Regions from separate parts of the Bacillus sp. VA15 genome, predicted to be linked through region 3. Evidence: riboswitches for the same ligand, from Rfam matches in the RefSeq annotation. Region 3 holds a riboswitch; each other region holds the start of a gene.
The links. A riboswitch is a leader RNA that binds a small molecule or an ion and turns the genes downstream of it on or off. The one in region 3 is predicted to bind S-adenosylmethionine.
Positions count from the first base shown of each region.

Region 1: another riboswitch for S-adenosylmethionine. It lies ahead of AC0DBE_RS09320 (bifunctional homocysteine S-methyltransferase/methylenetetrahydrofolate reductase); the one in region 3 lies ahead of metN (methionine ABC transporter ATP-binding protein MetN).
Region 2: another riboswitch for S-adenosylmethionine. It lies ahead of AC0DBE_RS12645 (5-methyltetrahydropteroyltriglutamate--homocysteine S-methyltransferase); the one in region 3 lies ahead of metN (methionine ABC transporter ATP-binding protein MetN).

Region 1 covers NZ_JBVQPQ010000002.1:833,774-838,220, reverse strand. Annotated here, with positions in the region: gene AC0DBE_RS09330 (GNAT family N-acetyltransferase) at 1-25, opposite strand, end outside; gene AC0DBE_RS09325 (GNAT family N-acetyltransferase) at 31-480, opposite strand; gene AC0DBE_RS09320 (bifunctional homocysteine S-methyltransferase/methylenetetrahydrofolate reductase) at 571-2,409, opposite strand; SAM riboswitch class I at 2,501-2,618, opposite strand; gene AC0DBE_RS09315 (YajQ family cyclic di-GMP-binding protein) at 2,726-3,217, opposite strand; partial or broken gene AC0DBE_RS09310 (CvfB family protein) at 3,316-4,213, shown strand; gene AC0DBE_RS09305 (DUF3784 domain-containing protein) at 4,326-4,447, shown strand, end outside.
Region 2 covers NZ_JBVQPQ010000004.1:171,332-175,778, forward strand. Annotated here, with positions in the region: gene pepT (peptidase T) at 1-411, shown strand, start outside; gene AC0DBE_RS12630 (hypothetical protein) at 517-645, shown strand; gene AC0DBE_RS12635 (hypothetical protein) at 945-1,199, shown strand; gene AC0DBE_RS12640 (LURP-one-related/scramblase family protein) at 1,376-1,864, shown strand; SAM riboswitch class I at 1,931-2,037, shown strand; gene AC0DBE_RS12645 (5-methyltetrahydropteroyltriglutamate--homocysteine S-methyltransferase) at 2,122-3,255, shown strand; SAM riboswitch class I at 3,324-3,430, shown strand; gene AC0DBE_RS12650 (5-methyltetrahydropteroyltriglutamate--homocysteine S-methyltransferase) at 3,508-4,447, shown strand, end outside.
Region 3 covers NZ_JBVQPQ010000006.1:191,481-195,927, forward strand. Annotated here, with positions in the region: gene AC0DBE_RS16170 (carboxymuconolactone decarboxylase family protein) at 142-519, opposite strand; gene metQ (methionine ABC transporter substrate-binding lipoprotein MetQ) at 805-1,629, opposite strand; gene metP (methionine ABC transporter permease MetP) at 1,643-2,311, opposite strand; gene metN (methionine ABC transporter ATP-binding protein MetN) at 2,304-3,329, opposite strand; SAM riboswitch class I at 3,435-3,541, opposite strand; gene AC0DBE_RS16190 (SCP2 sterol-binding domain-containing protein) at 3,656-4,000, opposite strand; gene AC0DBE_RS16195 (thioredoxin family protein) at 4,108-4,428, opposite strand; gene AC0DBE_RS16200 (toprim domain-containing protein) at 4,430-4,447, opposite strand, start outside.

The DNA of each region.
Region 1 (4,447 bases), on a different contig from region 3:
CAATCAGCTCATCCATTATCTTCATACGGGTCACCTGCTTGTTCCGAATGTTTTGTACATGACAATATGAGTGCCAATGCCGGGAATCTCAAACGGTTCGCCAAGTTCCTCCCAGCCAAGCTTTGCGTAGTAGCCTTTGACATGTTGTCTTGCATTGCACCAGACCGCCTGTACGCCTCTGTCTGCCAGTTTTTGTTCCGCATATTTGATCAGCGTGCTTCCGGCTTTTTGATCACGATATCCTTCAAGCGTCGCCATGCCTCTCAGCCGATATGCAGGGGATTCCGTTAATAATGGCTGATTTTGAGGGGAAAAAGAAGCGATGCTGATCAGGGTTCCTTCATAAAACACACCGAGATGAAAGGCGCCTTCCGCATGATCCTGTTCATATTTGCATTGTTCGATGGATTGATGGGGACGCAGGATGCGGTGCCGGATGTCGTATGTATCTTCCGCAGAAATGGTTTTAACTTCGAGCATGATGATCCTCCTCATAAACTGATTTTCTTTATCGTAACACGAATTACGTTGAAAAAGACCGCCCGATTGGCTCAGGCAGTCTTCAAGGTATTAATGCAAATAGATATTTTGGCGCTGCTCATCTTTTTGCTGAATGTACGAAGTGAGCTCGGCGGTTAAGTCAGATCTGAGAAAAGGCGTAATCAAGTAGATGCCGTTAAACAGCTCGCATGCCGTATCCAACAGGGAGCGTGCAATCGCAAGGCCTTCCGCTTTTTGTTTCTCTTTATCCTCGCCGGCGAGGGCCATTTTTTCGCGAATAGAGTCAGATAGCTTAATGCCCGGAATTTCATTGTGGATGAATTCAGCATTTCGGCTGCTTGTGAGTGGCATAATGCCGATATAGATCGGTGTCTTCAGATGCTTTGTTTCGTTATGGATATCGACAAGCTGCTGCTCGGAATAGACAGGCTGTGAAACAAAATAATCGGCGCCGCAATCTATTTTTTTCTCCAGCCGTTTTACCGCTTTATCCAGATGGCGGACATTAGGATTAAATGCGGCGGCGACTGAGAAATTCGTTTTCTTGCCAAGCGGTTTTCCAGACAGGGACAGTCCTTCGTTGAATTGTTTGATCAGCCTGATTAAATCAAAGGATGTTAAATCATACACAGACGTCGCACCCGGAAAATCCCCGATTTTAGAAGGATCGCCAGTAATGGCCAGCACGTCATTCAGCCCTAACGTATCCAGACCCATTAAATGTGACTGCAAGCCGATAATATTTCGGTCACGGCATGTAATATGGACAAGAGAGCGCATATCGAGCTGTTGCTTCACAAGGGCGCCGCAGGCAACATTGCTGATCCGCGGAGTAGCCAGGGAATTGTCAGCGAGGGTCAGGGCGTCGATTCCCGCTTCTTTTAATTCAGCAGCAGCGGACAGAAATTTGTCGAAACTCAATTTTTTCGGCGGGTCCAGCTCTACGATAATGGAGCGTTTTTCCGCTGCGATCTCATTCAGGCCGGGCTCTGTCCGCTCATGCTGAACAGAAATGAATTCCTTCGCCCGGGTTTTGACTTCTTTTTCTGTAATCGGAGCAAGCCCGCCAACCGCTTCTGCCATCGCCTGGATGTGATTCGGCGTGGTGCCGCAGCAACCGCCGATAATCCGCGCGCCTTGCTTGCGGAATTCTGACGCGCTGTTTTGAAAATACGTGTCGTCTGTTTCATAGACGAGCCGGCCTTCTTCAAGCGAGGGAAGACTGCTGTTCGGATAAACTGATAAGAACACGTCATCAAAAATCGGCACTTCGCTAAGCGCTTCAATCATGTGATAAGGACCGAGCCGGCAGTTAATGCCGACGATATCAGCTCCGAGATCCGCGATCGATCGCAATGCTTCAGAAAGCGGTGTTCCGTCCTGCAGTACGCCTTGCTCATGCATGGAGACATTCAGCATAATCGGAAGGCCAGTCTCTTTGCGCGCGATTTTTAGCACTTCACGTGCTTCTTCCAAATCATAATACGTTTCTAACAGCAAGCCATCTGGCTCTTCATGCAGCAGCAGGTACAGCTGCTCGCGAAAGCTGCGTTTGATTTCGTCAAGGCTGTACGCGTTTTTATTAAAGGTACGGATGCCGCCCATCGTCCCCAGCACGTACGCATCGCCTGCTGAAGCCCGCGCGATTTTTACCGCCTCCTGATTCATTTTTTTGATGTCATCCTCAAGCCCGTGTCTGGATAATTTAATATAATTGGCCCCGTACGTATTTGTTTGAATGATGTTGGCTCCAGCCTCAACGTACGCTTTATGTATGCGCTGAATTTCCTCCGGCTTTGAAATGTTGAGCTCCTCAAAGCACCTGTCAATGCCATAGGAGTAGAGGAGTGTCCCCATGGCGCCGTCGCCAATTAACACCTGTTTTTGCAAATCTTCTAAAAGTCCCATTGTTTGCCTCCTTTATTCACATTCAGCAAGGAAAAAAAGAGAAATAAAAAAAGTCCTCTTAAGAAGAAGACTTTGTCAGTGATTTTGTCTCTTCTTATCTTCCAAGCTGTTCGAGCTTGCTGGATTTAGCACCTTGGTCATGGCTGATCGCCATTACACCGGTTGCTGAAGCTTCGTCGGGCCAGTCCCTCTGCTTCTCTTGATAAGAACGGATATAAAATTTTCGTGTTCAGGAAGTGCCCTAAAGATGCCTGGCATTTTCCCTTTCTCCAAATTTACCGAAAATAAAGACAATAATCAATAGGATTCAGAAAATTTATCTGAAATTTATAAATTGAACGTCAATTGGCAGATCCGCGCCCCGCACTGCTGTGATAATCTGCTGCAGGTCATCCTTGTTTTTTCCGGTGACGCGCACTTGATCATCCTGCACTTGAGACTTTATTTTCAGTCCGGAGTTTTTGATGATGGTATTGATTTTTTTGGCGTTGTCCTTGTCAATGCCTTGAACAAGTTTTGCACGCTGGCGCACTGTTCCGCCTGACGCGCTTTCAACCTTGCCGTAATCAATGTTTTTTGTCGGCACGTTTCGTTTAATTAATTTACTGACCAGTACATCTTTCAGCTGGCTTAATTTAAATTCGTCATCAGAAACGAGGACAAGCTCCTCTTTATCTAAAGAAATGTCGCTTTTGCTTCCTTTAAAGTCATAGCGTGTGCTGATTTCTTTCAGTGCGATTTGAATCGCATTTTGCACTTCGGGCAATTCCACCTTTGATACAATATCAAATGAACTTTCTTTTGCCATATGAAAACCTCCATAACATTTAACTTATGTGTTGATTATAGTAGAATAAAGAGAAACTTCCAACAGAACAAAGAATCAATTTGTGATGATTGGAAAAAATGTTAACAGAATCCGCAGAAAAATAAGCGGAACAGGAAGGACGATAGCATGAGACCAGGGCAGCAATTAACCTTGAGTATAGATCACCAAACTGACTTCGGTTACTTTTTAACCGACGGAGAAGATACGATTCTCTTACATAACAGTGAAATAACTGAGGATATCGAAGACAGAGATGAGGTAGAGGTCTTTATATACGTGGACCAGCAGGAAAGACTTGCGGCCACGATGAAAATTCCGGTCATCAGCGCTGATGAGTACGGCTGGGTCGAAGTGGTGGATAAAGTGGAAGATATGGGCGTTTTCGTTGATGTCGGCTTATCTAAGGATGCGCTTGTTGCAACTGAGCATTTGCCGCCATACGAGGATGTCTGGCCGCAAAAAGGGGATAAGCTCTACTGTATGCTGAAAGTGACGAACCGGGGGCGCATGTTTGCGAAACCAGCGCCTGAAGATATCATCAGCGAACTGTTTACCGACGCTTCAGAAGATCTGATGAATAAAGAGCTGACAGGTACGGTGTACAGATTAATCGCAACGGGTTCATTCATCATCACAGACGACGGTATCCGCGGTTTTATCCATCCGTCAGAAAGAAAAGAGGAGCCAAGACTCGGCTCAAGAATCACGGGACGGGTGATTCAAGTAAAAGAAGACGGTTCAGTCAACATGTCGCTGCTTCCGAGAAAACAGGATGCATTGTCTGTAGATGCCGAGTACATTCTGACGTATATGAGAACAAGAAACGGTGCTATGCCGTATGGTGACAAAAGCCAGCCTGACGATATCAGAGAACGTTTTAATATGAGCAAAGCCGCCTTTAAACGCGCGCTCGGCCATTTGATGAAAAACGGAAAAGTGTATCAGGAAGACGGATGGACATACGAGAAAAAATAGAAGGCCGCACAGGCCTTCTATTTTTTATATAAGAACTTCACAAATAAAATTTTGTTACGTATCATTAGGGGAGACAGAGTGTTTTGTCAGTTAAAAGACAGGGGGAGAGTTCGTGGAAATTCGCATCGATTTTTTATTGATCTTGATTGCGATGCTTTTCTTTTGGATTGCTTATATGGCAGGAATAAAAAAGCAAACATGGATATTGTCCGGTTTCCGTGAGTCTCGGATACG
Region 2 (4,447 bases), on a different contig from region 3:
GAAACAAAACTCCACTACATTATCAGAGACTTTGACAAAGGCAACTTCCAAAGCAGAAAAGAAACAATGAAGCGTGTCGTTGAAGAACTTCAAAACGAATACGGGCAAGACCGGATTCAGATTGATATGAACGATCAATACTACAACATGAGAGAGAAAATTGAACCTGTCATCGAAATTGTCAACATTGCCAAGCAAGCGATGGAAAACCTCGGCATCGAACCGAAGATTTCTCCAATCCGCGGCGGCACGGACGGATCCCAGTTGTCCTACATGGGACTCCCAACGCCAAACATCTTTACCGGCGGGGAAAACTTCCACGGCAAGTTTGAATACATCTCAGCCGATAACATGGTGAAAGCCGTAAATGTCATCGTTGAGATTGCAAAACTGTTTGAAGAACAGGCATAATACCAAAAGCCAGTCTTAAAAAAAGACTGGTTTTTTTTTGTGAAAACGAAACATTTTGAATACGTCCTCCGTAAAACAAGTATCAACAGTTGAGGAGGAAAAACAATGACAAAACATGCAATAGCTGCAAAGAGTCTATTGAAAAAATGGATGATGACAAGGCCGCTTAACATGCAAAAGAAATCCAGCCCCTTTCAAAAAATCAGAAAAATGTTCAAACGCTTCTTCAAATAAAACATTCAAATCCCCAAAACATAATCCGCATTCACTCGTACCGCCCAAATGCTCCGTAATTTGGGTTTTTTGTGTTTGATTCCGCAAAATAGGGTATAAACCAAACAAGCAAGAAAACAGCAACCAAAAACAGGTAATTTGAATTATTAATTTTTAGGTTAAAAGTTATATAAAGGAATTTATTTTATCGTCGATAGTAACTATAGAACCAATCACCAACCAGAACAATCATCATGTTGTAAGACTATTTTCAGGTCATCAGGTTAGACTGTTTTTGAGGGGCAGTTATTTATTTTTAAATGGATTTAGAATTTTTTGAATACTTTTTGACATTTTATCCGTACAATAGAGAATACCAAAACTTTTTTTGGGAGGTATGTAAAATGATCCTATTTATTATCATCGCATTATGCGGCTATCTTCTTTTTTCTTTCAGCAAGGACAATCGCCGCAAACCGCAAAAGACAAGCCCTCTGCCAGCAGCCGCACCTCATCACAACAACCTAATCGACCTTGACGCCATCCGCCAAAAACGCCGGATGCCTCTTTCCTAATCCTATATTTCAAACGAAAAGGCTGCTGAATCATGCAGCCTTTTTCAATTTTAGAAACATTTATTACTCGGGAAAAACAATCAGCAGGGTTTCTGATCACTAGATTTGGAACTTGAAACCTTTTTGCCGCCTGTCCGTAATCTCTTACAAGGCAAATCCAAAAGGAGACTTCAGCAATGATCGAATTATTTATGAAACAAAAAATGTTCTCGTTTAAAGATGCATTTCACATTTATGACCGAGATGAACAAGAGACATTCAAGGTCGAGGGCCGGTTCTTTTCGTTAGGAGACTCGCTACAAATGACAGATTCATCCGGAAAAACACTCGTTTCCATAGAACAAAAAGTAATGTCTGTATTGCCGCGATACGAGATTTCAATTGGCGGGAAAACAGTTTGTGAGGTGGCAAAGAAATTAACGTTTTTTAAACCAAAATTTGAAATTTCCAAGCTCAACTGGGAAATTGACGGTGACTTGTGGAAGGATGAATTTCAACTGACGGACGGGGAAAATGTCCGGATGTCAGTGAGCAAAAAGTGGCTTAGCTGGGGTGATTCCTATCATTTGCAAATTGCAAACGAGGAAGATGTGCTGATCTGCACAGCCATTGCTATCGTGCTGGATATGGTATTATATGACGACGAAGATGAAAGTATTTTCTAAAAAGGTGTTGACAATTGATCCAAAAGTAATAATATTAAGATAATTAAAATCTGAATATGAAGATGTACCTTATCAAGAGAGGTGGAGGGACTGGCCCTATGATACCCGGCAACCGCTGTTTCAAACAGAATGGTGCTAAATCCTTTAGAACATTGCGTTCTTGCAGATGAGGCGGAGATTTGATCATTCAAGCTCTTCCTTACTCAAAGGAAGAGCTTTTTTCATGCACAACACATTTCAGAAAAGAGGCGAATGACATGGCTCAACAAACAAATGTTGCAGGACAAAAAACAGAAAAACAAATCAAAGCTCCTTTTCGTGCCGATCATGTTGGCAGTTTACTGCGATCTGCTCCGGTGAAAGAAGCCCGGCAAAAAAAAGCGGCTGGCGAGATCACTGCGGAACAGCTTCGTGATATCGAAAATCAAGAGATCACCCGCATTGTGGAAAAACAAAAAGAAATCGGTCTCGATGTGGTAACAGACGGGGAATTCCGACGTTCCTGGTGGCATTATGATTTCCTGGAAGGGCTTGACGGTGTGGAACCGTTCATCCCGGCTGAAGGGATTCAGTTCCATCATGCGAAAACAAAAGCACGCAGCATCAAAGTGACGGGAAAACTCGATTTTACGAGCCACCCCGCGCTTGCCGATTATCAATTTTTACATGAGATTGCCGGTGACGCGACACCAAAGCTGACGATTCCGAGCCCGAATATGCTGTTTTTCGGTGAAAAAGCCGATAAAGGGATTTATGACGACCAAGAGGAATACTTTCATGATCTGGCCCAAGCGTACAAAAAAGCAATCAAAGCCTTCTATGACGCTGGATGCCGCTATCTTCAGCTTGATGATACGTCATGGTCTCTCTTCTTTGAGGAAAAAGGCAGAGAGGTCGTCCGAGCGCTTGGCGGCGATCCAGAAACATTGCCTGCCTTATTCGCCAAAACGATTAACGATGCAGTGGCAGACCGACCTGATGATTTAGCAATCACGATGCACATTTGCCGCGGCAACTTCCGTTCAACTTGGGCGGCATCAGGAGGCTATGACGCTGTAGCGGAAACGATTTTGGATGGCTTACATTTGGACGGCCTGTTCTTGGAATACGATGATGACCGCTCCGGTAACTTTGATCCGCTCCGTTTCGTGAAACGCAAGGATCTGCAAATTGTACTCGGTTTGATTACATCGAAATACGGCGAGCTTGAAAATCCTGAGGATGTGAAGCGCCGAATCAATGAAGCGGCGCGCTTTGTCAGCCTGGATCAGCTGTGCCTCAGCCCGCAGTGCGGTTTCGCCTCTACAGAAGAAGGCAATCTTTTGACAGAGGAGCAGCAATGGGCGAAGCTGCGCCATGTGATCGACATCGCCAACGATGTGTGGAGATAATCTATCATTGACAGAAACATAAAATGTGTGAATAATATATACTATCAGAAAATTTCATAAAAAGGTTTTCCTTATCAAGAGAGGTGGAGGGACTGGCCCTGCGATACCCGGCAACCGCTGTTTAACAGAATGGTGCTAAATCCTTTAGAGCAATGATTGCTCTTGAAGATAAGGTTGAGATTGTCACACAAGCTCTTCCTTATCCAAAGGAAGAGCTTTTTTATATTCGAATGGAAAGAAGGAATGGACAACATGCCACAACAAACAACACCCGCAGAACAAAAATCACTTCAAAGAAAAAAACCGCCGTTTCGCGCGGATCAAGTCGGAAGCCTGCTGAGATCTGAGCCCGTTAAAAAAGCGCGGCTGCAAAAAGCGGCCGGCGAGATTACGGCTGAGCAGCTTCGCCAAATCGAAAACGATGAAATCACCCGCATTGTGGAAAAACAGAAGGACACCGGCCTGAACGTCGTGACAGACGGTGAATTCCGCAGAGCGTGGTGGCACTTTGATTTCCTTGAAAACTTAGATGGCGTTGAGCCGTTTACTCCTGAGCAGGGCATTCAATTCCATAACGTACAGACAAAAGCACGCGGCATAAAAGTGACCGGCGATATCGACTTTTCGACTCACCCTATGCTTGAAGATTACTCCTTTCTCCATAGCATTGCCGGTGACGCGACACCAAAGATGACGATCCCAAGCCCGAATATGTTGTTTTTCCGCGGAAAGCTGGAAAAGGATGCATACAAAAACGACTATCACCTTTTCCAGCACGATGTATCCAAAGCATATAAAAAAGCGATTCAAGCGTTTTATGACAGAGGCTGCCGCTACCTCCAGCTTGATGATACAGCATGGGCTGTTTTCTTATCTGAAAAAGGCTTAAAACAAATCGAAGCGTTCGGAACAACGCCTGATGAGCTTCGCCAGCTGTTTGCGAAATCCATTAACGACGCGATTGCAGACCGTCCGGATGACTTGACCGTAACAATGCACATTTGCCGCGGCAACTTCCAGTCCACTTGGACAGCGGAAGGCGGCTATGACGCAGCAGCCGAAACCATTTTTGACGGCTTGAACCTGGACGGGCTTTTCCTAGAGTATGATGATTCACGCTCAGGCGGATTTGAACCACTCCGTTATGTGAAGCGCTCTGATCTTCAGCTTGTCCTTGGCTTAGTGACATCTA
Region 3 (4,447 bases):
TCAATCCCTTCATAAATTTGCTTCTATTGTATCAACGCTGCAATGGATACCGCAAAAAGGATATGGCTTGAAATAACGGCAGATGAGACGAAGGCATCCTTTTAGATCAAATGAGAATGGATTTTCGGAATATTCCTTCTCTTAATGCGTGGTGTTTCCGAATTCCTCTATGCACTGCTGGACAACTGTCACGCCTTGGCTGAGAGCCGCGCCGCCTCCAAATGCCGCCGCCACACTGACGGCTTCGAGAATATTTTCTTCTGTCGCTCCCTCATCAAGACAGCCTTTTGTGTGATAGATCATGCAATATTCATCTTGGGCATTGATGGCGATTCCGAGGGCGATCAGCTGTTTTTCTCTTTCAGTCAGAGAATTGCCGGCAAAGCATTGTTCAGTAAACTCGTTAAACTTTCTTCCCATCAGCGGCATCTTTTGTTCAAATGTGCCTAAACCTAATTTATACTGTTTTAGCGCGTCCTGCATGCTTCCTCTGTCTTGATTCAAAGAAAATCCCTCCATCTGTTTAACATTCCTTTTTATTATGAACAGCTTTTAGGAAAATACCCGAAAAAAACCCCGGATTTCTCATCCGGGGTTTCACCGTGTCAGCAAACCCTCGCATTCGTTGTCAGACCTGCGCGTCGGTGCTCACGAATTGCAACATTCGCTCCGCTCCAATGCTCGGCCTTCCTAGACTTCAAGGGTTTTCAATCACGCTGAAAAGATGACAAAGCCCTAAAACTAATATCGTTTTAGGGCTTTGTCAATAATTGAACCCCGGATTTCTCATCCGGGGTTTCAGTCTTATTCAGATACAGGAAGCACAGCTCCGTCGTATTTTTTCTCGATGAAGTCTTTGATCTCTTTAGAATGAAGAACTTCCATTAGCGCTTTGATTTTTGCAGAATCTTCTTCGCCTTTTCTTACCGCAATGATGTTAGCGTATGGGTTGTTTTTCGTTGATTCTACTTCAATCGCATCTTTTTTAGGATTTAATTTATTTTGGATCGCATAGTTTACATTGATGAAGACCGCGTCTCCTTCTTTGTTATCATATGCTTTTGCTGTTAATTCAGGCGCTACTTTTTTGAATTCAAGGTTTTTCGGGTTTTTCTTAATGTCTTTCAATGTTGCGTCAACTGTTTCCACTTTAGAATCAAGTGTGATTAATCCTGCGTTTTCAAGCATTGCAAGCATACGGCCTTGTTCAGCGACGTTGTTTGTCAGGATAATTGTCGCACCGTTTGGAAGGTCTTTCAGTGATTTGTATTTTTTAGAGTAAATACCGAATGGCTCTAAGTGAACAGCTCCGGCATTCACAAGTTTGTAATCTGTGTTTTCTTTCATTTCTTGCTCAAGGTAAGGAATGTGCTGGAAGTAGTTCGCATCCACTTCTTTATCAGCTAAAGCTTTGTTGTACATCTTGTAATCACTAAGCACTTTCACTTTCAGCGTGTAGCCTTTTTCTTTCAACAATGGTTCAGCTTCTTTTAAAATTTCCGCATGCGGTGTTTTTGTCGCTGCAACCACAATTTCTTTCTTGCCGGATTCAGCGCCGTTATTTGAACCGCAGGCAGCCATAACCCCTGCAAACACAAGCAGTAATGCACCCAAAAATAGCTTTTTCAATGTAAATCCTCCCTTATCGTTTGTCTATAATATTTGTTATTACATCACCGATGATTTGAATAATAAAGACGATGATTAAAATAAACACAGTAGCAACGAAGGTAACATCAGCATTATTAGACTGATATCCTTCTACGTACGCAAGGTTTCCAAGGCCGCCTGAACCGATGGCTCCGGCAATTGCCGTTGAGCCAATCAAAGCGATGGCCGTAACCGTGATCCCAGAAATAAGAGCCGGCATAGATTCCGGAAGCAGCACTTTGAAAATAATCGTAGACGTTTTAGCGCCCATTGATTTAGCGGCTTCAATCACACCTTTATCAACCTCGCGCAATGCGATTTCAGCAAGGCGCGCGTAAAACGGTGCCGAACCGATCACCAGCGCCGGCAATGCGGCGTTAGGCCCTAAGATCGTGCCGACTAAGAACTTCGTAAACCCTAACAGTAAAATAATTAAAATAAGGAATGGAATCGATCTGAATATGTTGACAATGGCCGCAATCACAGAGTTGACCGCTTTATTTTGCCAAAGGCTCCCTTTGCTTGTCAGGAAAAGCAGCAAGCCGAGGATCACCCCGATGACAAAAGCAAACAATAAAGAGATCAGCGTCATATAAAGTGTTTCATATGTCGCGTTCCACAACTCAGTTAAATCAACGTTCGGAAAGTATTTTTCAAACATTCGTGATCACCTCTGCTTTCACCTGTTTGTCATTAATGAACCGGATCACGTTTTGCACTTCTTCCTCGTCTCCATCAATATGGATGAACAGTGAACCGTAAGCTCCATCCTTCGTCTGAGAGATTTTCCCTTGCAGAATATTGACGCTGACATTGAAGTTTCTGATCATCTCTGTAATCAGAGGCTGTTCAGCAGAATCACCGACAAATGTGAGCTGAACCATTTTTCCTGATGCTGTTTCATCAAGAAGGTGCTGTAGCGTTTCTTTCGTTTCTTCCGGCTCTGTCACCTGCTGAACAAATCGTTTTGTCATGTCTTCCTTCGGATTTTTGAAGACATCGAGAACTTCGCCTTCTTCCACAACCTTTCCGTTTTCCATGACAGCGACTCTGTTACAGATTTTGCGGATGACATGCATTTCGTGTGTGATCAGCACAATCGTCAAACCGAGTCTTTCATTAATATCGGACAATAGATCCAAAATTGAATCTGTCGTTTGCGGATCTAATGCTGATGTCGCTTCATCGCAAAGGAGAACCTTCGGATTGTTTGCAAGCGCTCTGGCGATTCCGACACGCTGCTTTTGCCCGCCGCTCAGCTGAGACGGATAAGATTTTTCTTTTCCTTCTAAACCTACCAGTTTAATCAGTTCATCGGCGCGCTTGATCCGTTCGCTCTTTTTCACCCCGGCAATTTCTAAAGGAAACATGATATTGTCTCTAACGGTCCGCGACCAAAGCAAATTGAAATGCTGGAAAATCATGCTGATTTCATGGCGTGCATTTCTTAAAGCGCGTCCGTTCACTTCATTAATCTTGGTTCCCGCCACTTCCACGGTTCCTGAGGTTGGTTTCTCAAGGCCGTTCAGCAGACGGATTAAGGAACTTTTACCAGCTCCGCTATATCCTATAATTCCAAAAATCTCACCTTTTTTAATGGAAAGCGAGACATTTTGGACAGCATTGACATCTCCGTGTTTCGACTTATAAACTTTTGAAACATCTTGAAGATTGATCAAAGCAATCACCTGCCTTAACACTATTCTAAGAAATCTTCCGGGTTTTTCTGCAAAAGAAAAGCCTTTCTGCACACTTGAGCAGAAAGGCTTATATAAAATGCCTTTCTCTCATCTTTCAAAGCTGAACGCTTCGTGTGAATTGGCACCATTTCAACAGCGTTGATGGTTGCCGGGCTTCATAGGGCACTTCCCTCCACCTCTCTTGATAAGAGAAATATATAGTCTTTTTCGTCCGGAAATTCTTAATGTAGAATAGCATGGCGAATGATTAAATGTCAATAAAATAAATGATGTCAACTTTTACTATTATAATAATTACCTATTTTTTAATTCTTTAAAATCCTCTGAAAAAATCCGTTCGTCAGCCAGAGTATGGCTTCTAGTTTTAACAGGGCCCTGAATGACCCCTTTACTTTGAGGCTTCCGCTCTGAATAAGGTGCTGAAGGGAAATGTCTCCGTGCAATAAGTCAATAATTTCTGTTTGGTTTCCGTAAAAGGTCAGGTTGGACGTTTGGGGCGAAGAAATTTTTTTCATTTCTCCCTGTTCGTTTATTGAGACGGTTAAGGCTTCTGTTTCTCCTTGGAAGGTAATGAGCAATGTCGAAGCGTTCAAAAGGGGTTTTAAAAACAGATGCTGATACTCATCTTCTAAAACTTCCGCTTTCTCCATATGTACAACCTCCTATTTGTTGGTCATACATACACATTTCTCTTTCTGGCGCAAGAACCCCTTTATAAAACGAACGACAATTTCATTGGATTGTGCAGAGAAATATGTCATAAATGGGATGCGGAAGATGATTTTTGTTTGATCAGCTCATATAAATAAGAAACAGAGTGAAACGCATATCCTCTTTCGACCACTTTTCCGCCTTTAAACAGCAGAAAACAAGGGACGCTTTCAATTTGATATGCTTTTGCGAATGTCGGAGAGTAATTGACATTGTTTTTATAGAAGGCGACATCAGGCAGCATTTCTTTCACCACTGTCAGCATTTTGCTTGCAAGCTGGCAGGTGCCGCAAAACGGAGTATATAAATAAAGGAGATACACATCATCTTCAATGTGCTCAAGCTCATATTCTTGGAGTTCTTTCATGCTATACACCTCGGGATTT